3 regions of the Marinobacter sp. THAF197a genome follow, and region 3 is predicted to be linked to each of the others. Evidence: predicted binding sites of a transcription regulator. Region 3 holds the regulator's gene; each other region holds the start of a gene.

Region 1 (6,671 bases), 560 kb from region 3:
GGCTTTGTCCATGGGCAAACTCCTGCCGGAATTTTGACTGTTTCCAGTCATCCTGCAGGAGTCATGCCATGTTTATGGAAGGGCTTTACCGGAGGTTGATGATGGTCTGGGTGACCGCATCGGAGGTTTCAATGGTCTTGGCGTTAGCCTGGTAATTGCGCTGGGCAATGATCAGGTTAACCAGTTCTGCGGAGAGGTCCACGTTGGACTCTTCCACCGAGCTTGCCTTGATGGAACCAAGGGTGCCGGTGTCTGGCGCACCGATAATCGGCTGGCCAGACTCAAAGGTTTCTACCCAGGTGGTCTCACCCACCGGCGACAACCCATTGGTGTTGTTGAATGACGCCAACGCCACCTGGCCCAGGGACTTGGATTGCCCGTTGGTATACCGGGCAAAGATAACCCCCTGGTCAGACACATCCAGGCCAGAGAGGCGACCCGTGCTGTAGCCGTTCTGGCGCTGGTCGTTGACACCGAAGTTGGCGCCGTACTGGGTGGTATTCCCAAGGTCCACCACGAAGGCCGAGGTAGTCGGCGGCTCGGGAATCGGTGTCACCACCTCTTCACCCGGCAGTGGTGGGCCATCGGCACCATTCGGTTCGCCATTCGGGTCTTTCGGAATCCAGTCGGTAACCACAATCTCACCGTTCGGGTCACCGTTGATGGACTGCAAGGTGCCATCTTCGTTGAAGCGTGCTGTGTACGGAGAGGTGTCTGTACCGGCCACCAGCTCACCATCAATCTGCAAATAGACCGACCACTCACTAACACCCACGCCGTTACCAGGCGAAGGATTCTTGACGAAGAACTGGGTCAGCTCGTGAGAATTACCCAGGCTGTCAAAAATGGTGGTTGAGGTGGCGTGGTTGTAGGTTCTCTGGTCCAGGGGATTGAAGGAATTGGTAATCCTCAGGTCGCCGCCAGCAAAAGCATCGGCAATCTCGCTGCTCGCGCCAACCGGAAGAATATCCTGAACCGTGCGGTCAGACTGAATATTCACATCGCCCTGGAACACCTCAAGCGGCTGGTTTACCCCGGCATCGGTGCTGGCGAAACTGATACCCACATTTGAGCCACGGTTATCGATAATCCGGATATCGCTTCCGCCATCAACCAGGGAGGCAGACAGGCTTGTGGCGCTGGAGGCGTTGATGGCGTCTACAAGCCCCTGCAATGAACTGACCCCGCTGAGTGAGATAGGCACATTCTGGCCATCCAGCTCTATCCGGAATTCAGTATCGCCAGCCGCCAACGCATCTTCCAGATCGGTAATTGAGAATTCCTGACCTAGGGTGACCGCCGTGGTGGCAGACGCCGACAACCCGCGCTGCTGATTGATGATGCCCGCGGCGTCTCTCGCGGTGGAACCAGCAGGAATGGTGATGTCCGGCGAGTTGGTGCCATCCGAGTAGGCGACACGGAAGACATCGTCTACGGTCAGATCACCCATGGAAACCGTTTGGAAGTCCACTACCCGGCTTTCCAGCACAGATTGCCGGGAGTCCAGGTTCAGATCGGATCGCAGATTGGTGGTACGGCGTGGCGCCAGGTTGTCAGTCTCGATCTGCAGATCACCCCGAATACCAGACAGGTTGCCGTCGTCATCCGCGGTAAAACCCTGAACCCGCATGTTCTGGTTGTTGGTGACGAACCCGTCTTTATCGATACCGAACTGGCCGGCCCGGGAATAACGAATTTCACCGTTGTTGTTCAGGATAAAGAAGCCGTCACCGCTGATGGCCATGTCCAGGCCGTTATCAGTGAAGCTGATGTTACCCTGGCCGAAGGACTGCTTGACGTCCTGAACGCGCACGCCATCACCGATCGGATTAGTGCCGCCGCTCAGAAAGCCGCTGGCGTACAGATCGCCAAACTGCACCTTGCTGCCTTTAAAGCCCACCGTACTGGCGTTGGCAATGTTGTTGCCGGTGACATCCAGATCAACCGAGGCCGCCCGAAGGCCGCTCAAACCTGTATTAAATGCCATGACTTATACCTCCTGGTCTGACACCGGATCAGTTAATTTGTTTTACATCGGACAGGGCAATGGAACCCATACCGGCAAGATTGAGAGTAATGGAACCGCCCTTACCCAGGGACACACTGTCTACATTGGCGCTAACCATGGTACCGAGTTGTTCAGGGCCGGACGGATAAGATCCCTGCGCGACAATCTGGTACGGTCCAGGCGGCAAAGGATTGCCGTTGCCGTCCTCGCCATCCCAACGGAACGACACCACACCGGCCTGACTGCTGCCCATATCAATCTGGCGCACCAGCTCACCGCTCTGGTTCATCACCGACAACCGCAGCCCACCGGTAGATGCTGGCACTTCGATGGTTCCGGTAATCTCGCCATCATTACCCAAAATCCCCACACTGGAAGGCGCAAGAACGGTCTTGCCAACCATTGCAGAGGCCTGCAGCGCCTGACTGGAACGGAACTGTCCGGCCACATCCTCAACGGTGCCCGACAGGTTCTGCATTTCTTCCAGGGAGCTGAACTGCGCCAGCTGGGAGATAAAATCACCGTTGTCCTGGGGCTCTAACGGGTTCTGGTTTTTAAGCTGGGCGAGCATTAGTTCCATGAAAGCGTCTTTGCCAAGCTCGCTGCCGCCCCGGGCCTTGTCGTCCTGATTGATCCGATACTGGCTCAGTACGTCTGAGGCCGAAGCCGAATTCACTGCACTCATGACTCACTCCTCACTATTTACTGCTGACCCAGCGTCAGGATTCGTTGCATCATGGACTTGGCAGTGTTCATGACGTCCACGTTCATCTGGAAACTGCGGGAGGAAGACATCATGTCTGCCATTTCCTCAACCACATTCACGTTCGGGTAGAACACGTAACCGTCTTCATTGGCAGCAGGGTGGTTAGGCTCGTAGCGCATCTGCAACTCTGCATCGCTTTCGAGAATCCCCTCAACCCGCACACCGGCGCCGGGACCTTCATTCAGGCTGGTGCCGAAACTCTGCTGTTGGTCCGGATTCAGCATGGCCTGCTGAATGGCGGCGAAGACCGGTTTGCGTGCCCGGTAAGCATTCTCCGTGCTGGAACTGGCAGTCTCGGCGTTCGCAATGTTGGAAGCCGTAGTATTCAGCCGCAGGGATTGTGCGGTCATGCCGGAACCGGCGATGTCAAAAATGTTGCCCAGTGACATGGCAATCTCCTCAAATCGTAAATGACTGCGGCTTACTCACCCTTCAGGGCTTTGGTCAATCCGGAAAACTTGCTGCTCAAAAACTGGAAGCTGGCCTGGTAGTCCATGGCATTGCGCATGAAGCGGCTCTGCTCTTCCTGGGCATCCACGGTATTGCCGTCGACAGACGGCTGGTGCGGATTGCGGTACAGCAGTTCACCGTCACTGCCCGGGCTGGAAGTGTCCATGTGGCCATGGTGCGTGGTCGCCATCTGCAGACCACTGACAGATTCCTGCGCCTTCTGCATCATCGCGCGAAAATCGATATCCCTGGCCTTGTAGCCAGGGGTATCGGCATTGGCCAGGTTATTGGCGAGTACTTCCGCACGCTGCACCCGGGCCTGAAGTGCGTGCTCGTGTATACCCAGTGCCCTATCAAATGTAATTGCCATGACTGCCTCCGGAATTCTGCACCGGCACCGCTTGAACGGCGGCTTGCCGGATTTGCGTTCTGAGAGAGTTAAAGCAAAGGTGGTGCCAGTTTCATGGAGCGCTTGGGCGACAGGGCTTTCGGAGGAGCATGATCAGAAAGTGAGCGGCAACAGGGTGGAGTTTCGGGCAAAGGCGGCAAACCGTTTCCCTTGGCGGATAAACGGATTGCCGCTAACGGGATCACATCTGGACGGTTACCAGCCCTCCTGGCGACCGGGACCGCGCCATGCCTTTACAAAAGCCTTGGTCTCAGGGCGCGGCACAGACGGTTTTTCAACAGACACCGTTCCGGTATACAGGAAACCAACAACCGACTCCCCCGGCTCCAGGCCCAACCCTTCAAGAACCTCGGGATGATAAGCCACGCCCCCGGTACGCCACATCGCGCCATAACCGGCATCCCGCAGGGCAAGCCCCAGGAAGCTCATGCCCACTGCGGCAGACATCAACTGTTCAACCTCGGGCACTTTCGGGTGGGATTGTGGCGCTGCAATGCCCACAATGACCATTGGCGCTCGCAGAGGCGCGCGCCGGGCTTTCTCGATTTCCTGCTCACTGGCAGTTTCAGGGCACGCGCTGGCAAACAGTTCGCCCAGGGCGTGCCGGGCTTCTCCCTCCACCACAAGGTAGCGCCATGGCCTTAGCAGGGCATGGTCAGGCGCCCTGGCGGCGCACTGAAATGCCACATCCACTATGTGCCGGGGCGGTGCCGGCTCTTCTAAACGGGGTTCGGATGCTCTCTCAAGCAGGAAACGGGTTACGGACGTCATACTGGCTCACCGAATTGTGGGTTACACTTAATACTGTTAACCTTTAGTAGTAACTACACATAGAAAAATAACCACCAACAACGATAACGTGTTCGGCGGCATACAATGAGTGACCAACAAGCTTTTCGCAACCGCAGGGACCTGTATTCCTGCCACCGGGAAGACTCGGTTCTGACATGATGAGCGCACAGGCCGATTTGCGCAATGTCGCCAGCAGCGCGGGTAAACTCGCTTCCGCGGACATCCACGACCACACCGTGGCCATTCCGCCCATGCCGGATTATAACGGCCGAATCATCGCCTACACCGCAACGGCCGCGATTATTGTCGCCGGAATCCTCCAGGGCGTATTTCAGCAATGGCTACTGTGGTTTGTGGCCGGCGCACTTACCTGGCCGCACATCGCCCATTTGCTGACCCGGCGTACGTTTCTTCGCCGCTCACCACGAATCCGGCAGAAGATGCTGTTTCTGGACTGCGTTATTGGTGGCACCTTCATCGGACTTATCGGCCTGATTGCCATTCCCTCGGTGTCAATATTGTTAATGCTGATGTTCAGTTGTCTGATTGTTGGCGGTATCCGCCAGTGGCTGTTCGGCACTGTACTCATGCTCGCCTCACTTGCGGCGTCTGCAGCCACCTTCGGCGTTGCCGACAGCCTGCAGTCGCCGCTGCTGACCAGCATCCTGGCCCTGGCCTCTACCGGCGTCTATATCTGCGTAACCGCCTACTACTCCCACCAACAGGCCCGCACACTGTTGTTGGCAAAAACCCAGATCCAGAACCAGCGTGAACAGTCTATCGCGCTCTCCCACAAGCTATCCAAATACCTGTCGCCGCAGGTCTGGCAATCCATCTTTACCGGCGAGCGTGATGTTCGGCTGGAAACCCAGCGCAAAAAACTGGCCGTGTTCTTCTCCGACATCAAGGGCTTCACCGAACTGTCTGAGGAAATGGAACCCGAAGCCCTGACCGAACTGCTCAATCACTACTTCAATGAAATGTCGGAAGTCGCTCTCCGATACGGTGGCACCATCGACAAATTCGTCGGCGATTCCATCATGATCTTTTTTGGCGACCCTACCAGCCGTGGCCAACGGGAAGACGCCTTTGCTTGTGTGTCCATGGCCATCGACATGCGCAAGCATATGAAGATCATGCGCCAGAAATGGCGGAGCCAGGGCATCAAAACCCCGCTTGAGATCCGTATGGGTATCAGCACCGGATACACCACGGTGGGCAACTTCGGTGCCGAAAACCGGATGGACTACACCATCATCGGCAAGGAAGTGAACCTGGCCAGCCGGCTGGAAAGCCTCGCAGAACCTGGCGAGATTCTGGTGTCCTACGAGACCTTCTCTCTGATCAAAGACCGCATCATGTGCCGGGACAAAGGCGAGATCACCGTGAAGGGCTTCGGTAAGCCCGTACCCATTTACGAAGTGGTGGACTTCCGCCGGGATATGGGCCCGAACCGCAGCTTCCTGGAACATGAACACAGCGGCTTTGCCATGTACCTGGACTCCGACAAGATCACCGAAAGGGAACGCAGAGAGGTACTCGCTGCCCTTGAAGACGCAGCCGACAGGCTGCGTCAGGAAGACGACGCCGACTAACTACTGCCGGACCAACCTCGGTCCGGCATCACCCTCTGCACAGGTGCTGCGCCACGGGTTGATATCCAGCCCTCCACGCCGCGTGTAACGGGCACAAACCATCAATTCCGTTGGCTGACACCGGGCCATCAAATCCGTAAACACGGTTTCCACGCAATGCTCATGGAAATCCTGCTTCTGGCGAAAACTGACCACATAACGCAGCAAACCAGCACGATCTATCTTCGGGCCGGTATAACGAATGAACACGCTGGCCCAGTCAGGCTGGCCAGTGACCGGGCAATTGCTTTTCAGCAAGTGGGAACACAGCTGCTCGCTGACCACTTCCTCGCCTGCGCTGAGTGAATCCGCCGAGTATTCGTAAACCACATCGTCTACCGGCTCGTCATCAATCAGCTCATAGCCCTGCGGCCGACCTTCCGCAGGGGCGGATTCGTCGACACTGAACAGCCGCACAGCCACGGCGGCGCCACAGGCGCTGGACAGGTCGGCGGTAATGGTCTCGGCAACCTGATCCGCCGATGAGAACACCGCCTGGTTCAGGGAATTCAGATAGAGCTTCAGGGATTTACTTTCGATAATCGACGGCGACGCCGCCGGAAAGCGGATCTCCCCCCAGGCAACTGCTGGCACGCCGCCCGGGCGCAACCA
Region 2 (6,671 bases), 1.6 Mb from region 3:
CGAAGACTCCGTAGAGAACGCCTTCCACCACCGTTGCGTGGAACGCTACACCGAGGCGCGCCACTCCCTGGCCCATCAGGAAACCCTGTTAGCCTCGCTGGAACAGCGGAACGCCTCGACAATGCCGGTATTGGTGGTCTGCGATAATGGTGTAGATGCGAGTACGGCAGATGCCTGGGCCGGTGACGGTGTCGGGCAACAGTCAGGCAGGTCCATCTTTGATCTGGTTCAGGAGCAAACCCGCCGCCTGCGCCAGATGTCTGAAGAGCTGCAAAGTGCAAAAGAAGCTCTGGAGGACCGACGCACCCAGGAAAAGGCGGTGTTGCTCTTGATGGAGCATCGTGACATCAGCAACGACGAAGCCCATAGATTGCTGCGAAAGCTGGCGATGGATCAGGGCAAACGCCTGCCTGACGTGGCTAGAGCCCTGGTCTCCATGGCCGGCGTGCTGGGCTGAACGCCAAGGTGCACCGGGGCGGGCGTTCTACCGCCGCCCCGGTACCGACTCAGGCTGTTGCAGTCTGCTTCTCACCCTCCGACTCCCGCTTTGCTGAACTGGCGCCTCGCCGACTACTCAGCGTTTCCAGCTTGCGCTGCTTCTCGTACAGGAACGACAGCACCTCCTGCCGGTAATGCACGTACTTGGCATCATCCGCCAACGCCACCCGATTACGCGGCCGAGGCAAATCAATATGCAGATCTTCCCCCACCGTCGCCGCCGGCCCGTTGGTCATCATGATGATGCGGTCCGACAACAGCACCGCCTCGTCCACATCGTGGGTGATCATGATCACCGTATTGTTCAGCTCCTGCTGAATCTCCATCAGCGAATCCTGCAGATGTGCCCGAGTCAGCGCATCCAGGGCCCCGAACGGCTCATCCATCAGCAGCACGCTCGGTTTCATCGCCAACGCCCGGGCAATCCCCACCCGCTGTGCCATACCCCCGGAAATCTCCCCCGGCCGCTTATTGGCGGCATGGGCCATATTCACCAGCTCCAGGTTGTGGGTAATCCAGTCCCGGCGCTCCTTACGGTTCATCGACTTGCGAAACACCTGCCGAACAGCCAGCTCCACATTCTCATACACCGTCAGCCAGGGCATCAGCGCGTGATTCTGAAACACCACCGCCCGCTCCGGCCCTGGTGAGTTCACCTCGTGACCGTTCAACACACAGCCACCCTTGGAGGCCTGCAACAAGCCGGCGACAATGTTGAGCACCGTCGATTTACCACAGCCCGAGTGGCCGATCAGCGAAACAAACTCCCCCTTCTGGATCTTCAGGTTCACGTTGTCCAGGGCAACGAACGGCCCTTTCGGTGTATCAAACGCCATTTCAACGCCAGTTAACTCTAAATGTGATTTAGCCATAACAAAATCCCCTAAACAGGTCAGACGAGCGCCGGGTGGGTAGTGCCTCCCGGGACCCTCAAAAACATGGATGTTTTTGCGGAGCGTACAGGGACGTATTCACCGCGTGTCCCGGGAGGCACTACCCTCCCGGAGCGGCATGCTCCGCCGTCAGAGATTTCAGGGTTAAACGCGGCAATGGGTGAGTGTTGGCTACTCATTCCAGGCCACCTTCTTCTGAATCAACAGCATCACCCGATCCAGCAAAAACCCGATAAACCCGATGGCCAGCACCGCCACCATGATCCGGCTCAACGACTGACTGCTGCCATTCTGAAACTCATCCCACACAAACTTCCCAAGCCCAGGACTCTGCGCCAGCATCTCCGCCGCAATCAGCACCATCCAGGCAATACCCAAAGACACCCTCAACCCGGTAAAAATCATCGGTACCGATGACGGCAGCACCACCTTGCGAACGTGGGTCCAGAACGACAGCTTCAGCACCTTCGACACATTCAGCAGGTCCGGATTCACCGCCGCCACCCCAACGCTGGTATTGATCAGCGTCGGCCACAAACTGCATAGGGTGACCGTGATCATCGACGTCAGAAACGACTTCTGGAACATCGGGTCATCACTCACGTACGTGGCAGACACCACCATGGTCACCAGTGGCAGCCAGGCCAGGGGCGACACCGGCTTGAAGATCTGGATCAGCGGATTGACCGCCGCCTGAAAATACCGGTTAAGACCGAACACAATTCCCAGGGGCACCGCAATCAGCGTGGCCAGGGCAAATCCAGACAACACCGTGACCAGGCTGGTACCGATCTGATCGATAAAAGTGGGTGCGCCGGGATAAGACCGGATCCGCACCTCCGCCTCCGGGTTGTCAGCCAGAATCCTGGCATTACGCTGCTCCTGCATGGCGATGAACTGGCTGGCGCGTTCCCGCTGGTTGGCGTGCTCTTGCCAGAGTTGCCCCGCCTGCTCCCAGACCTGAGCCGGCCCCGGAAAGGCGCCAAGGGACGTCTGCACCTGAGGCGCTGCCAGATGCCAGAATCCCAGAAACACCAGAATTCCGATCAAGGGCAGCAAAGTCTGTTTGCCGGCCGCCAACAATTCATTCGGGCTCAGCCGGGCGAGCAGGTTGCGGCTCCTGGTGGCCATCGACTGACCAATCCTTATGCTTAATGTGCTCATGTTGTGCCCCCTTACGGTGTCTCGGTGCCTTTCAGCCCGATATCAAAGCGGTCTATGTAAGCGTTCGGTTCGCGAGGTGTGAAAGGCACACCGTCAATCAGCTCGCCCTGGTAGGGGCGTTCAAAGTTCTCGGCCTCAAAGTCCGGGAAGTCACTGGCATTCATCACGCCATCATCGATCAGTGACTGTGCGGCCTGAGCATAAAGATCGCCCCGGTATACCCTGGCTGCGGTCTGCATGTACCAGTCATCCGGCTTGGCGTCCGGAATCTGTCCCCACCGGCGCATCTGGGTCAGGTACCAGATGGCATCAGAGGGATAGGGGTAGGTGGCGTGATAGCGGAAGAACACGTTGAAGTCCGGAACCTCTCGCACATCCCCTTTCTCGTATTCGAATGTGCCGGTCATAGAGTTGGCGATCACGTCTTTGTCTGCACCCACGTAGCTGGAGCGGGAAAGGAGCTCTACCGCTTCCTGGCGATTTGCGTTGTCGTTTTCATCCAGCCAGTAAGCCGCGCGGATCAGTGCCCGCAACAACCGCAGGTGGGTATTGGGATGCTTTTCTGCCCAGGTCTCGGTCACGCCAAAGACTTTCTCAGGGTTGTTTGGCCAGATCTCATAATCAGTGATGACCGGCACTCCGATGCCCTTGAATACCGCCTGCTGGTTCCAGGGTTCGCCCACGCAGTAGCCCTGAATGGTGCCGGCTTCCATGGTCGCCGGCATTTGCGGCGGCGGGGTAACGGACAGATGAACATCGGCCTGCAAGGTGCCACTGGTATCACCCCGTTGTGGGGCGTAGAAGCCGGGATTCAGGCCACCGGCCGCCAGCCAGTAGCGGAGTTCGTAGTTATGGGTGGACACCGGGAACACCATGCCCATCCGGAACCGCTCGCCTTTGCTCAGGGATTGCTCCACCGCCGGTTTCAGTGCGCTCGCGGAGATCGGGTGGGCGGGTTTGTCGCCATCCATTTCCAGGTGGGGCTTCATGGTGTCCCACACCGCGTTGGACACGGTAATCGCGTTGCCGTTGAGGTCCATGCTGAAGGCGGTAATGATGTTGGCCTGAGTGCCATAGCCAATGGACGCGCCCAGAGGCTGGCCGGCTAGCATGTGGGCACCGTCCAGCTCGCCGGTGATCACCCGGTCCAGCAGCACTTTCCAGTTGGCCTGCGCCTCCAGTTCCACGAACAGGCCTTCGTCCAGGAAGTAGCCTTGCTCCCAGGCAACCGCCAGGGGCGCCATATCGGTGAGTTTGATGAAGCCCAGCTTCAGGTCTGGTTTCTCGGCTGGCCCGATGCTCGCCTGGGCCAGTGTGCTCAGCCCGATCAGCGCGGCTGTGAGCAAGCCTCTGAGTTGATGACGGCGTGTGTTCATGCTGTTACCTCTCTGTGTCTCTCTTTTCTGGCGCGCAAAAAAAACGCCCACCCTCCGTTTCCGGAGAGCAGGCGCCAATGCCTTAGAACGAGAGATGTGATGTCTTGATGGTTCGCTGTTACCTCAGCATAAGCCGTGCCATTTTTTAATATTCATAGTTTTCAAAGGTTTGATGTCCATCTCCGTGTTTGGCGAGGGAAACGACAGTAAAGCCTGGTCTGTTTTTGGTGCAACCTGAGCGATTTCGCACCAATGTGAAACCTAAAGTCAGGGGATATCCCGGCCTTGCCGGAGCTGATGACCTGCTGAACAAGGCCATAGCCCGGGTGTTGCCACATGGCCGGCCTGGTAAATGCTGGTTTGGCAATCTCTGGCCCCGTTATTGCTTTCCATAAAACAGACAATTTTGGCAAAGAAGCCCGCCCCGGCTCTGGAAACAGACCCCGGATGGCGGGCTTTTTTATGGGTAAAGCAGAGGATTGATCATGAAAAACCGCCGAACCACTCCTGAAAGTACCGCTACCACTTGCCCTTATTGCGGTGTGGGTTGTGGCGTTCTGGCGAAACCTGACGCCGTTCAGGGCGATGTAGGACACCCGGCCAATAATGGTCGTCTTTGCGTCAAAGGTTCTGCGTTGCATGAGACCGTGACCGGACACGACCGGTTGCTGGCCCCTCGTGTGACAGGGCATAACGTTGAGTGGTCGGAAGCTATTGACCGGGTAGCGGAGGCCATCCGTGTTTCGGTCAGAGATCATGGCCCGGAGTCTGTGGCTTTTTACCTGTCTGGCCAACTGCTCACCGAGGACTATTACATCGCCAACAAGCTGGCCAAGGGCTTTATTGGCACCCCGCACGTGGATACTAATTCCCGGTTGTGCATGTCGTCCGCGGTGGCAGCCCACAAGAGGGCGTTTGGTGAGGACTGCGTGCCCGGCTGTTATGAGGACCTCGAACTGGCGGACTTACTGGTGCTGGCGGGCAGCAATGCCGCCTGGACGCATCCCGTGCTTTATCAGCGGATAAAAGCGTCCCACCGGTCCGGGCGCAAAGTGGTGGCCATTGACCCAAGGCAAACCGCAACCACAGAGATGGCTGACCTGCACCTGCAACTGCGGCCGGGAACCGACACCCTGCTGTTCAATGGCTTACTGGTTTGGCTGAATGACCACGGAGCCCTGGCCACACAGTACCTGGATCAGCATTGCAACGGTTTCGAGGAAACCCTGAGCGTGGCCCGCGCCTGCGCTCCTTCGGTACTGGCAGTCGCCCGTGGATGTGACCTTCGGGCTGCGGATGTGGAACGCTTCTATCGGTGGTTCGCCGAGACCGATCGGACAGTCTCCGCCTTTTCCCAGGGTATCAATCAGTCGGTGGCTGGCACCGACAAGGCCAACGCCATTATCAACTGCCACCTGGCCACGGGGCGTGTTGGCCGGCCCGGCGCCGGTCCGTTTTCACTCACCGGTCAACCCAATGCCATGGGTGGGCGGGAAGTGGGCGGTCTGGCCAACACCCTGGCGGCCCATATGGATTACGACACGCCCGGCGCGGTGCAACGGGTTGCCGACTTCTGGCACAGCGAGAAACTGGCAGCGGGACCGGGCTATAAGGCGGTGGATCTGTTTGAAGCCGTTCATCGGGGCGACATACGGGTGCTCTGGGTGATGGGCACCAATCCTGCCGTCAGCCTGCCCGACAGCACACGGGTTCGGGAGGCCCTGGCGCGATGCGAGACCCTCATAGTCTCAGACTGCGTGGCCCAGACCGATACCACGGCGTATGCCGATATCCTGCTGCCTGCCGCCGGGTGGGGCGAGAAGGACGGCACCGTGACCAACTCGGAACGGTGCATTTCACGCCAGCGTCGATTTTTGCCCGTGCCAGAGGGTGTCCGGCCGGATTGGCGAATCATCCGGGATGTCGCCCAGGCGCTCGGTTATGGTCACGCCTTTGATTACGAGGAACCTGCGGAGATTTTCAGGGAACATGCGGCACTGTCCGGTTATGGTAACGGCGGTGAGCGAGTGTTTGATATTTCCGCCCTGGCCAAGCTGAGCCCCGCGGAATATGACCGGCTCCAACCCGTGCAGTGGCCGCTTACCGGGGGCAATCCCGGCGCCTGGCTGCAGACCCGACGGCTGTTCTCCGATGGTCGTTTCCCCACGCCCGATGGCCGCGCCCGCCTGGTACCGGTTTCGAACCTGCCGCCCGGACAGCAGCCCGATGCCCGGTATCCCCTGATCGTGAATACCGGCCGTATCCGGGACCAATGGCACACCATGACTCGCACGGCACGGGCGCCCAGACTGTTTGCCCATCGCAGTGAGCCCTTTATCGAGGTTCACCCGAAGGACATCGCCACCTTTGGTTTGATTGAAGGTGCACTGGCTACCCTGACAGGGCCAACCCGAAAGGGATTTACCGGCCGGGTCCGGGCCAGCGCCGCACAGAGACCCGGAGAGGTATTCGTTCCAATTCACTGGAACCGGCAGTTTGCATCCTCAGCCCTGGCCTCCAACCTGATCGCCCCCATCGTCGACCCGATTTCGGGACAGCCGGAAGCCAAATTTGGCGTAGCCACCCTTCGGCCACTCATCACTCGATGGCAAGCCCGGCTGATGCTGCCCGCGGCCGGGGGCACCACATTGGACGCTACGTCACTGGACTACTGGAGCCACCAGGCGCTGCCTCATAGCCGGTCCTGGTGGCTGGCCGGTCGACGGTCCATGGACTGGCG
Region 3 (6,671 bases):
GTGCGAACGTGTCTTCGTCTTCGTCCAGACCGGCCATACTCATCAGCGAGTGATCCGCATCTTCCCGGATAACGTCGACCACGTCATCGATGGTGATCCGGCCCAGGAGCTTGTTGTCGTCACCCACCACCGGAGCAGAAATCAGGTCGTAGCGCTCGAAGAGGGTGGCGACCTTGGTGTCGGACAGTGTCACCGGAATCGGCTCGATGTCAGTGTCCATCACCTCACGAACCGTGGATGCGGGGTTGGATACCAGCATTCGGGTGATGGGCAGCATGCCAATGAATTCGTCCCGCCGGCTGACTACAATCAGGCTGTCGGTCATGGGGGGAAGGTTGCGGTGGCGGCGCAGGTACCGCAGTACCACGTCAATACTGATATCCGGGCGCACCGTAATGGTGTCCGTATTCATCAGGCCGCCGGCAGTGTCCTCGGGGTAGGAGAGTACTTCCTCTACCCGCTGCCGGTCTTGCTCGTCCATGGTGTCCAGGACCTCCTGGATCACCGTGTCTGGCAGCTGCTGGAGCAGGTCGGCCAGGTCGTCGGATTCAAAATCCTCAATGATATCTGCAAGTTCCTGGGCGTTCAGCTGGCTCAGGAAGTAGGCGCGGATGTCGTCACCGAGATATTGGAGTACTTCCCCTTCCAGTTGTTTATCGACCAGGTTCCACAGCAGGGCGCGTTGGCGGGGAGGGGAAGATTCCAGCAGGTGGGCTATATCGCTGGGGCTCAGGCCGCCATTGAGGATGCGGGCAACCTGCTTGAGCGCACCACTGTCCAGGGCCTCACTGAGGGAGCGAAGGCGCTGGCGGGCCTGACTTTTTTCCAGAATATCGGTCATGAAACCACCTGCGATCAGAAAACTGTCGCATTATAGCGGAGTTAGCGGCCTCAGGTGAGAAAGGATTGTAGGTGAATGACGAACCAGGGTGTGCTCAACCCCCCTCGCCGAAATAATCACCGATCAGTTCTACGAGTGCCTCGATGGCTTCCTGCTCATCAGGGCCATCGGCGACCAGTTCAATATCAGTGCCCTGGCTGGCAGCCAGCATCATCACCTGCATGATGTTCTTGGCATCCACGTCCCGGCCCTTGCCGCGGATTCGTACCTGGCTGTCAAAGCCGGAGGCGGTGGCCACAAGCTTGGCGGTGGCGCGGGCATGCAAGCCCAGTTTATTGATGATGGTGACGGGGCGGCAGATCATGTTGGATCAGATCTCCCCTCGGGCCTGGAGATGGGGAAGTTCAGTATGACGAACCTGCACGTTGTTGTATCGGGTGCGGAAGTGCTGGCCCAGTTGCTCGCAGACATAGACGGAACGGTGCTGGCCACCGGTACAGCCAATAGAAATGGTCATGTAGCTGCGGTTGCTGTCGGCGAACGACGGTAGCCAGGTATCCAGGAAGCGGATCAGGTCGTCCACCATTTGCCCGGTGAGAGGTTCCCGCTCGAGAAACTCGATAACCGGCTGATCGGTACCGACGTATTTGCGCAGGCTGGTATCCCAGTATGGATTGGGCAGGCAGCGCACATCGAAAACGTAATCGGAATCGACCGGTACGCCATGCTTGAAACCGAATGACTGGAACAGCAGTGCAAGCTCCTGATCCTTGCGACCGACCACTCGCTGTTTGACCATGTCGCGCAGTTCATACATCGACATGCCGGTGGTGTTGATGTAAAGGTCTGCCAGTTTTGACAGCGGTTCCAATAGTGCCTTTTCGTTGGTGATGGCTTCTCGGAGGGAGGTACGGTCATCGCTCAGCGGGTGCTTTCGGCGTGTGGCGTGGAACCGCTGCAGCAGGGACTGTTCATCGGCATCCAGAAAGATAATCTCGACAACGACTCCCGCATCGCGAAGCTGGCGATAGATCTGTTCGAAGTTGGCCAGTTCGGCAGACAGGTTGCGGGCGTCGATGCTGACGGCCATTTTCCGGAGCCGCCCCGGCGCTTCCTGTTGTGCCGCTTCCCGGGTCAGCGGGAACAGCAGTCCGATGGGAAGGTTATCAATGCAATAAAAACCCAGATCTTCGAGCACATGCAACGCGGTACTCTTACCGGACCCGGATCGGCCACTGACGATGATCAGTTTCATGATGGACGCTCCTGCCTGCTTCTGTTGGTGCTACTGCTTATCAGGATGCCGCGGTCATGCGCTGGTAAAGGGATGCTGCATCCTGGCACTGGCGAAGCTGTTCACAGAACCCGTTGTCGTTGAATTTCTCGGCCAACTGGCTTAGCAACTCCAGATGTTCACTGGTGGCTTCTTTGGGCACGATCAAGGCAAACACCAAGTCGACCGGCTGATTGTCGATAGCATCGAAGTCGATGCTCTCTTCCAGTGTCATCAGCACGCCGATCACACGGTCCAGCCCCTCCAGCCGGCAATGGGGTATGGCAATACCCTGGCCGATACCGGTGCTGCCAAGCCGCTCGCGAGAAACCAGATTGCTGAAAATCTCGGTGTCGCTGAGGATTTCATCCTGATGATGAATATGCTCTGCGATGGTTTCCAGTACCCGCTTTTTACTGGAGGCTGGCACCCTGCACAGCGTCAGTTCGGGAGCCAGAATGTTGTCGATGGTCAGGGATGTATCGCTCATGGATCGACTGTGATTCCGTAAAAAAAAGGCTGCGGCCGGTATGCCCCGCCGCAGCTCGTATCATTGAAACACCCGGTACGATGGCGCTATGAGCGCGCTCAGCCGTTGCCGTGCATCCGGTCTACGTTCTTTTCTTTGTGCTTGAGGATCTGGCGGTCCAGTTTGTCCACCAGCGAATCAATCGCGGCGTACATATCCTCACTCTCTGCCTTTGCATGGATATCGCCACCGATGACATGCAGGGTGGCTTCAGCCATCTGACGTACCTTCTCAACTTCCAGCGTCACCTGACAGTTACTGATGTGGTCAAAGTGACGCTCCAGCTTCTCGAACTTGGTGTTGACGTAATCCTTCAATGCAGGGGTCAGTTCTACGTGATGGCCTGAAATGTTGAGTTGCATAGGCGTCTCCTGTTGTCATCATGCCGGTGTTGCCACCGGGCTGCGTGTCCGGTGCTTCGTGCACCGGCAAAAACATTAAACCAGTCGTTTGCGCTCGTTTGAAGGAGGGATGTGCATGGCCTCCCGGTATTTGGCAACGGTGCGCCGGGCTACATTGATGCCCTGATCTCCAAGCATGGCTGCAATCTTGCTATCGCTCAACGGCTTTTTTGGAGTTTCTTCTGAAATCAGTTTCTTGATCATCGCACGAATAGCAGTGGAGGAACATTCTCCGCCCTCAGCGGTACTGACGTGGCTGGAGAAAAAGTACTTCAGCTCGAAAATGCCGCGGGGTGTGTGCATATACTTTTGCGTGGTGACCCGTGAAATGGTGGATTCGTGCATTTCCACGGCCTGGGCGATATCCGAGAGGATCAGCGGCTTCATCGCTTCCTCCCCCTGGTCCAGGAAACCCTGTTGGTGCTCAACAATCCGGGTGGCGACTTTCAGTAGCGTTTCATTGCGGCTTTGTAGGCTTTTAATGAACCACTTGGCCTCCTGCAGTTGATCCCGCAGGTAGGTGTTATCAGCACTGCTATCGGCGCGACGGATCAGCGATGCATAGCTGGCGTTGACCCGAATTCTCGGGGCGATCTCCGGGTTGAGCTCAACACGCCACCGGCCCTCGTGTTTTCGGACGATGACGTCTGGTATCACGTAATCCGGCTCCGCTCGGTCCACCACGTCACCCGGGCGGGGGTTGAGGCTGGTAATCAGGGCCAGAACTTCGCGCAGCTGATCTTCTTTGAGTCTGCTGCGGCGCAGCAGTTGCGCGTAATCCCGGTTGCCCAGCAGGTGCAGGAACTGGGTAACCACCAGGCGGGCCTGTCGAAGCCAGGGGGTATCTGGCGGCAACTGGTTGAGCTGAATCAGCAGGCATTCCTGCAGGTCCCGGGCGAACACGCCCGGCGGGTCGAAGTGTTGTAGCCGGTGCAGGACCGCTTCTACCTCGTCCAGTTCAAGGGGGTCTTCTTCGGTTTCGTCCTGCAGGCCGGAATGGATTTCCTCAATTGCTGAGGTCAGGTAACCGCGCTCGTCCACAGCGTCCATCAGGGCGTGGGCGATTGCCTGGTCACGCTCGCTCATGGGGGTCAGATTGAGCTGCCATTCCAGGTGGTCCTGGAGGGTCTCGGCCGGTGAATTGCGGGTTTCGAAATCCGACTCGTTCTCGTCGTCCCCTTTGCTGGCTGGCGCCGGTGCAGACTGGTAGATATCGTCCCAGGCGGTGTCTACGGGCAGGTCGTCGGGGATGTTATCCGGGATGTCGTTTTCGGAAGCCCAGTCCGGGCCATTTTCGTTTTCATCCCAGTCAGAGGCAGCCTCGGTGGCTGGTTCATCGTGGTCGGAATCCCGGTCTTTATGTTCGTCCCGGGTATCGGCATCCGTATCGGGGGTGTCAGACTGATCGTCATCCTCGGAGGTTTCCAGCATGGGGTTGGATTCCAGTGCCTGCTGGATTTCCTGCTGGAGGTCGAGGGTGGAAAGCTGAAGCAGGCGAATGGCCTGTTGCAGCTGGGGCGTCATGGTCAGACTCTGGCCCATCTTAAGCTGTAATGAGGCTTTCATAACCATGGCTCAAGATCCATAAATCAAGGGTGTCCCGGTAGTGACGTTGCCTGCTGTCAGGCAAAAAAATTGTTATACGCTGGTTACTTGCCGCTCACTGTTGTCAGTATAAGCAAGTTCTTTGCCGAGTTTACTTGCTACAGATCATCAAAACAATCAGACCTCGGTCGTCGAGGGGTTTTCTTCCGCTTACAGGTGGAACTCATCACCCAGGTAGACTTCCTTGACCTGCTGATTGGCCAGGATGGCTTCAGCATTGCCGGAGGCGATGATATGGCCGCCGGAGACAATGTAGGCGTTTTCACAAATATCGAGGGTTTCCCGCACGTTGTGATCGGTGATCAGCACACCAATGCCTTTATCTCGCAAATGCCGGATGATGTGTTTGATGTCGCTGACCGAGATGGGGTCTACCCCGGCGAAGGGCTCATCCAGCAGAATAAACGCAGGTTCCATGGCCAGCGCTCTGGCGATTTCGACGCGCCGCCGTTCACCACCGGACAGCGCCATACCCAGGCTGTCCCGGATATGGGTGATGTGAAATTCCTCGAGCAGTTCCTCAAGTTTGGCTTCCCGCTCAGGCCGTTTCATGCCTTTTCGGGTTTCCAGAATGGCCATGATGTTGTCGCGCACGGTAAGTTTGCGGAATACCGAGGCTTCCTGGGGCAGGTAGCCGATGCCTTTGCGTGCCCGGCCATGCATGGGCAGGGGTGTGATGTCCTGGCTGTCAATGGTGATTCGGCCGCGGTCGGAGGGTACAAGCCCGACAATCATGTAAAAACAGGTAGTTTTCCCGGCGCCGTTGGGGCCGAGCAGGCCTACGATTTCTCCGGACCGGATTTCCAGAGACACATCGAGAACCACTTTTTTCTGTTTGTAGCTTTTTGCCAGGTTGCTGGCCCTGAGAACTGCCATCAGTAACCTATTCGTCTGAGGGGTTGCTGGAGCCGCGAGGCTGAATCACCATTTCCACCCGGCCAGAGCTCTCTTCCGAAGGCGTGCCGCCTTCTGCAGTGACCACCCTGCGCACGGTGTCGTATTGGATGACGTCGCCCCGGAACACATTGTTGCCCTGTTCAATCACTGCCTGGCGCTCGAACGTCAGCCGGTTTTCCGCCGCTGACCAGGTGATGGTCCGCGCCCGGGCGTCTGTCATGGCTTCACCTTCCCGTGCCGGCTGGCGATATCGGGCGGGTTCGCCGCTTGCCTCAATCCGGCTTAGACCTTCGGGGCTTCGATACAGTACCACCCGTTCTGCGTTCAGCTGGGTGGCCCCCTGAACCAGTTCAACGTCGCCGGTGTAGATGGCGGTCCCTTCGGTATCGTCCAGGCGGGCGGAATCAGCGCTGACCTTGATGGGGGTGTCGGAATCCAGATCAAACGCGGTTGCCGGGCTGGCCAGCATCAGTGCGGCCAGTATGACCGGCAGTCGGTGTGTGCGCTTACCTGATGGTTTCATATTGCCCTTCCACCCGGGAGTTGAGTTCCAGTATGCGTTCGTTTATCCAGGCTTTCATGCCATTGGCCTGGGTAACGCCGAACGGTTCGGTAATGGTGACCGGTTGATCGGTGTATACCGTGCCCTGGCGGTTATCCAGGGTCAGTGAGTCGGTTTTCAGGGTGGCTTCAGAGTCGCCGGTTTGACGGAGTACGACGACGTTGCCCGTCAAGGTCACCTGATCATCGTCTTGCCGGAGGCTACCTTCATCCGCTTCGATTATCCATGGTGGGGTGGCCTGTTCGCTGAAAATCCTGGCCCTTGGGGCATTCATGGTGGCGTAGTTGGTGTCTTCAAACTGCTCAATTCGGGGGCTGGATATCGACATCTTAAGGTTGCCGTGTTCGTCCCAGGTTGTGTAGCGGCCCTCGATGATAAAACTGTCGGGTTCCGACGGGCCCCTGAGTTCTGCGGCATCGCCCCGCACACTGTCACCTTCCTCGTTCTGCCACATCAGGAAGACGGTCGCGAGAACCGTGGCTGCCAGCGCCAGGGTTCGAACCCAGGGTTTGCGAACGATGTCTGACAGGGCCCCCGGGATCATGACGGCTTGCCCAGATAGG

What was found. The regulator sigma-54, encoded in region 3, starts transcription at its own class of promoters, with help from an activator protein. The targets are predictions, from matches to a motif close to ANTGGCATNNANNTTGCTNT.
Region 1: the regulator sigma-54 is predicted to act here: its motif matches at 3,665-3,684, upstream of flgB (flagellar basal body rod protein FlgB).
Region 2: the regulator sigma-54 is predicted to act here: its motif matches at 4,055-4,074, upstream of FIV08_RS00875 (CmpA/NrtA family ABC transporter substrate-binding protein).

The regions. Positions count from the first base shown of each region.
Region 1 covers NZ_CP045324.1:2,303,242-2,309,912, forward strand. The annotation lists gene FIV08_RS10650 (flagellar basal body rod protein FlgF) at 1-12, opposite strand, end outside; gene FIV08_RS10655 (flagellar hook protein FlgE) at 86-1,987, opposite strand; gene FIV08_RS10660 (flagellar hook assembly protein FlgD) at 2,016-2,693, opposite strand; gene flgC (flagellar basal body rod protein FlgC) at 2,711-3,163, opposite strand; gene flgB (flagellar basal body rod protein FlgB) at 3,196-3,594, opposite strand; gene FIV08_RS10675 (nitroreductase) at 3,829-4,404, opposite strand; gene FIV08_RS10680 (adenylate/guanylate cyclase domain-containing protein) at 4,581-6,020, shown strand; gene queF (NADPH-dependent 7-cyano-7-deazaguanine reductase QueF) at 6,021-6,671, opposite strand, start outside.
Region 2 covers NZ_CP045324.1:195,134-201,804, forward strand. The annotation lists gene FIV08_RS00860 (nitrate regulatory protein) at 1-457, shown strand, start outside; gene FIV08_RS00865 (ABC transporter ATP-binding protein) at 507-1,370, opposite strand; gene FIV08_RS00870 (ABC transporter permease) at 1,563-2,555, opposite strand; gene FIV08_RS00875 (CmpA/NrtA family ABC transporter substrate-binding protein) at 2,567-3,931, opposite strand; gene FIV08_RS19665 (hypothetical protein) at 4,268-4,414, shown strand; gene FIV08_RS00880 (nitrate reductase) at 4,417-6,671, shown strand, end outside.
Region 3 covers NZ_CP045324.1:2,859,774-2,866,444, reverse strand. The annotation lists gene mgtE (magnesium transporter) at 1-841, opposite strand, end outside; gene FIV08_RS13305 (HPr family phosphocarrier protein) at 936-1,205, opposite strand; gene rapZ (RNase adapter RapZ) at 1,212-2,096, opposite strand; gene ptsN (PTS IIA-like nitrogen regulatory protein PtsN) at 2,137-2,604, opposite strand; gene hpf (ribosome hibernation promoting factor) at 2,703-3,005, opposite strand; gene FIV08_RS13285 (RNA polymerase factor sigma-54) at 3,081-4,616, opposite strand; gene lptB (LPS export ABC transporter ATP-binding protein) at 4,800-5,525, opposite strand; gene lptA (lipopolysaccharide transport periplasmic protein LptA) at 5,533-6,069, opposite strand; gene lptC (LPS export ABC transporter periplasmic protein LptC) at 6,053-6,652, opposite strand; gene FIV08_RS13265 (KdsC family phosphatase) at 6,649-6,671, opposite strand, start outside.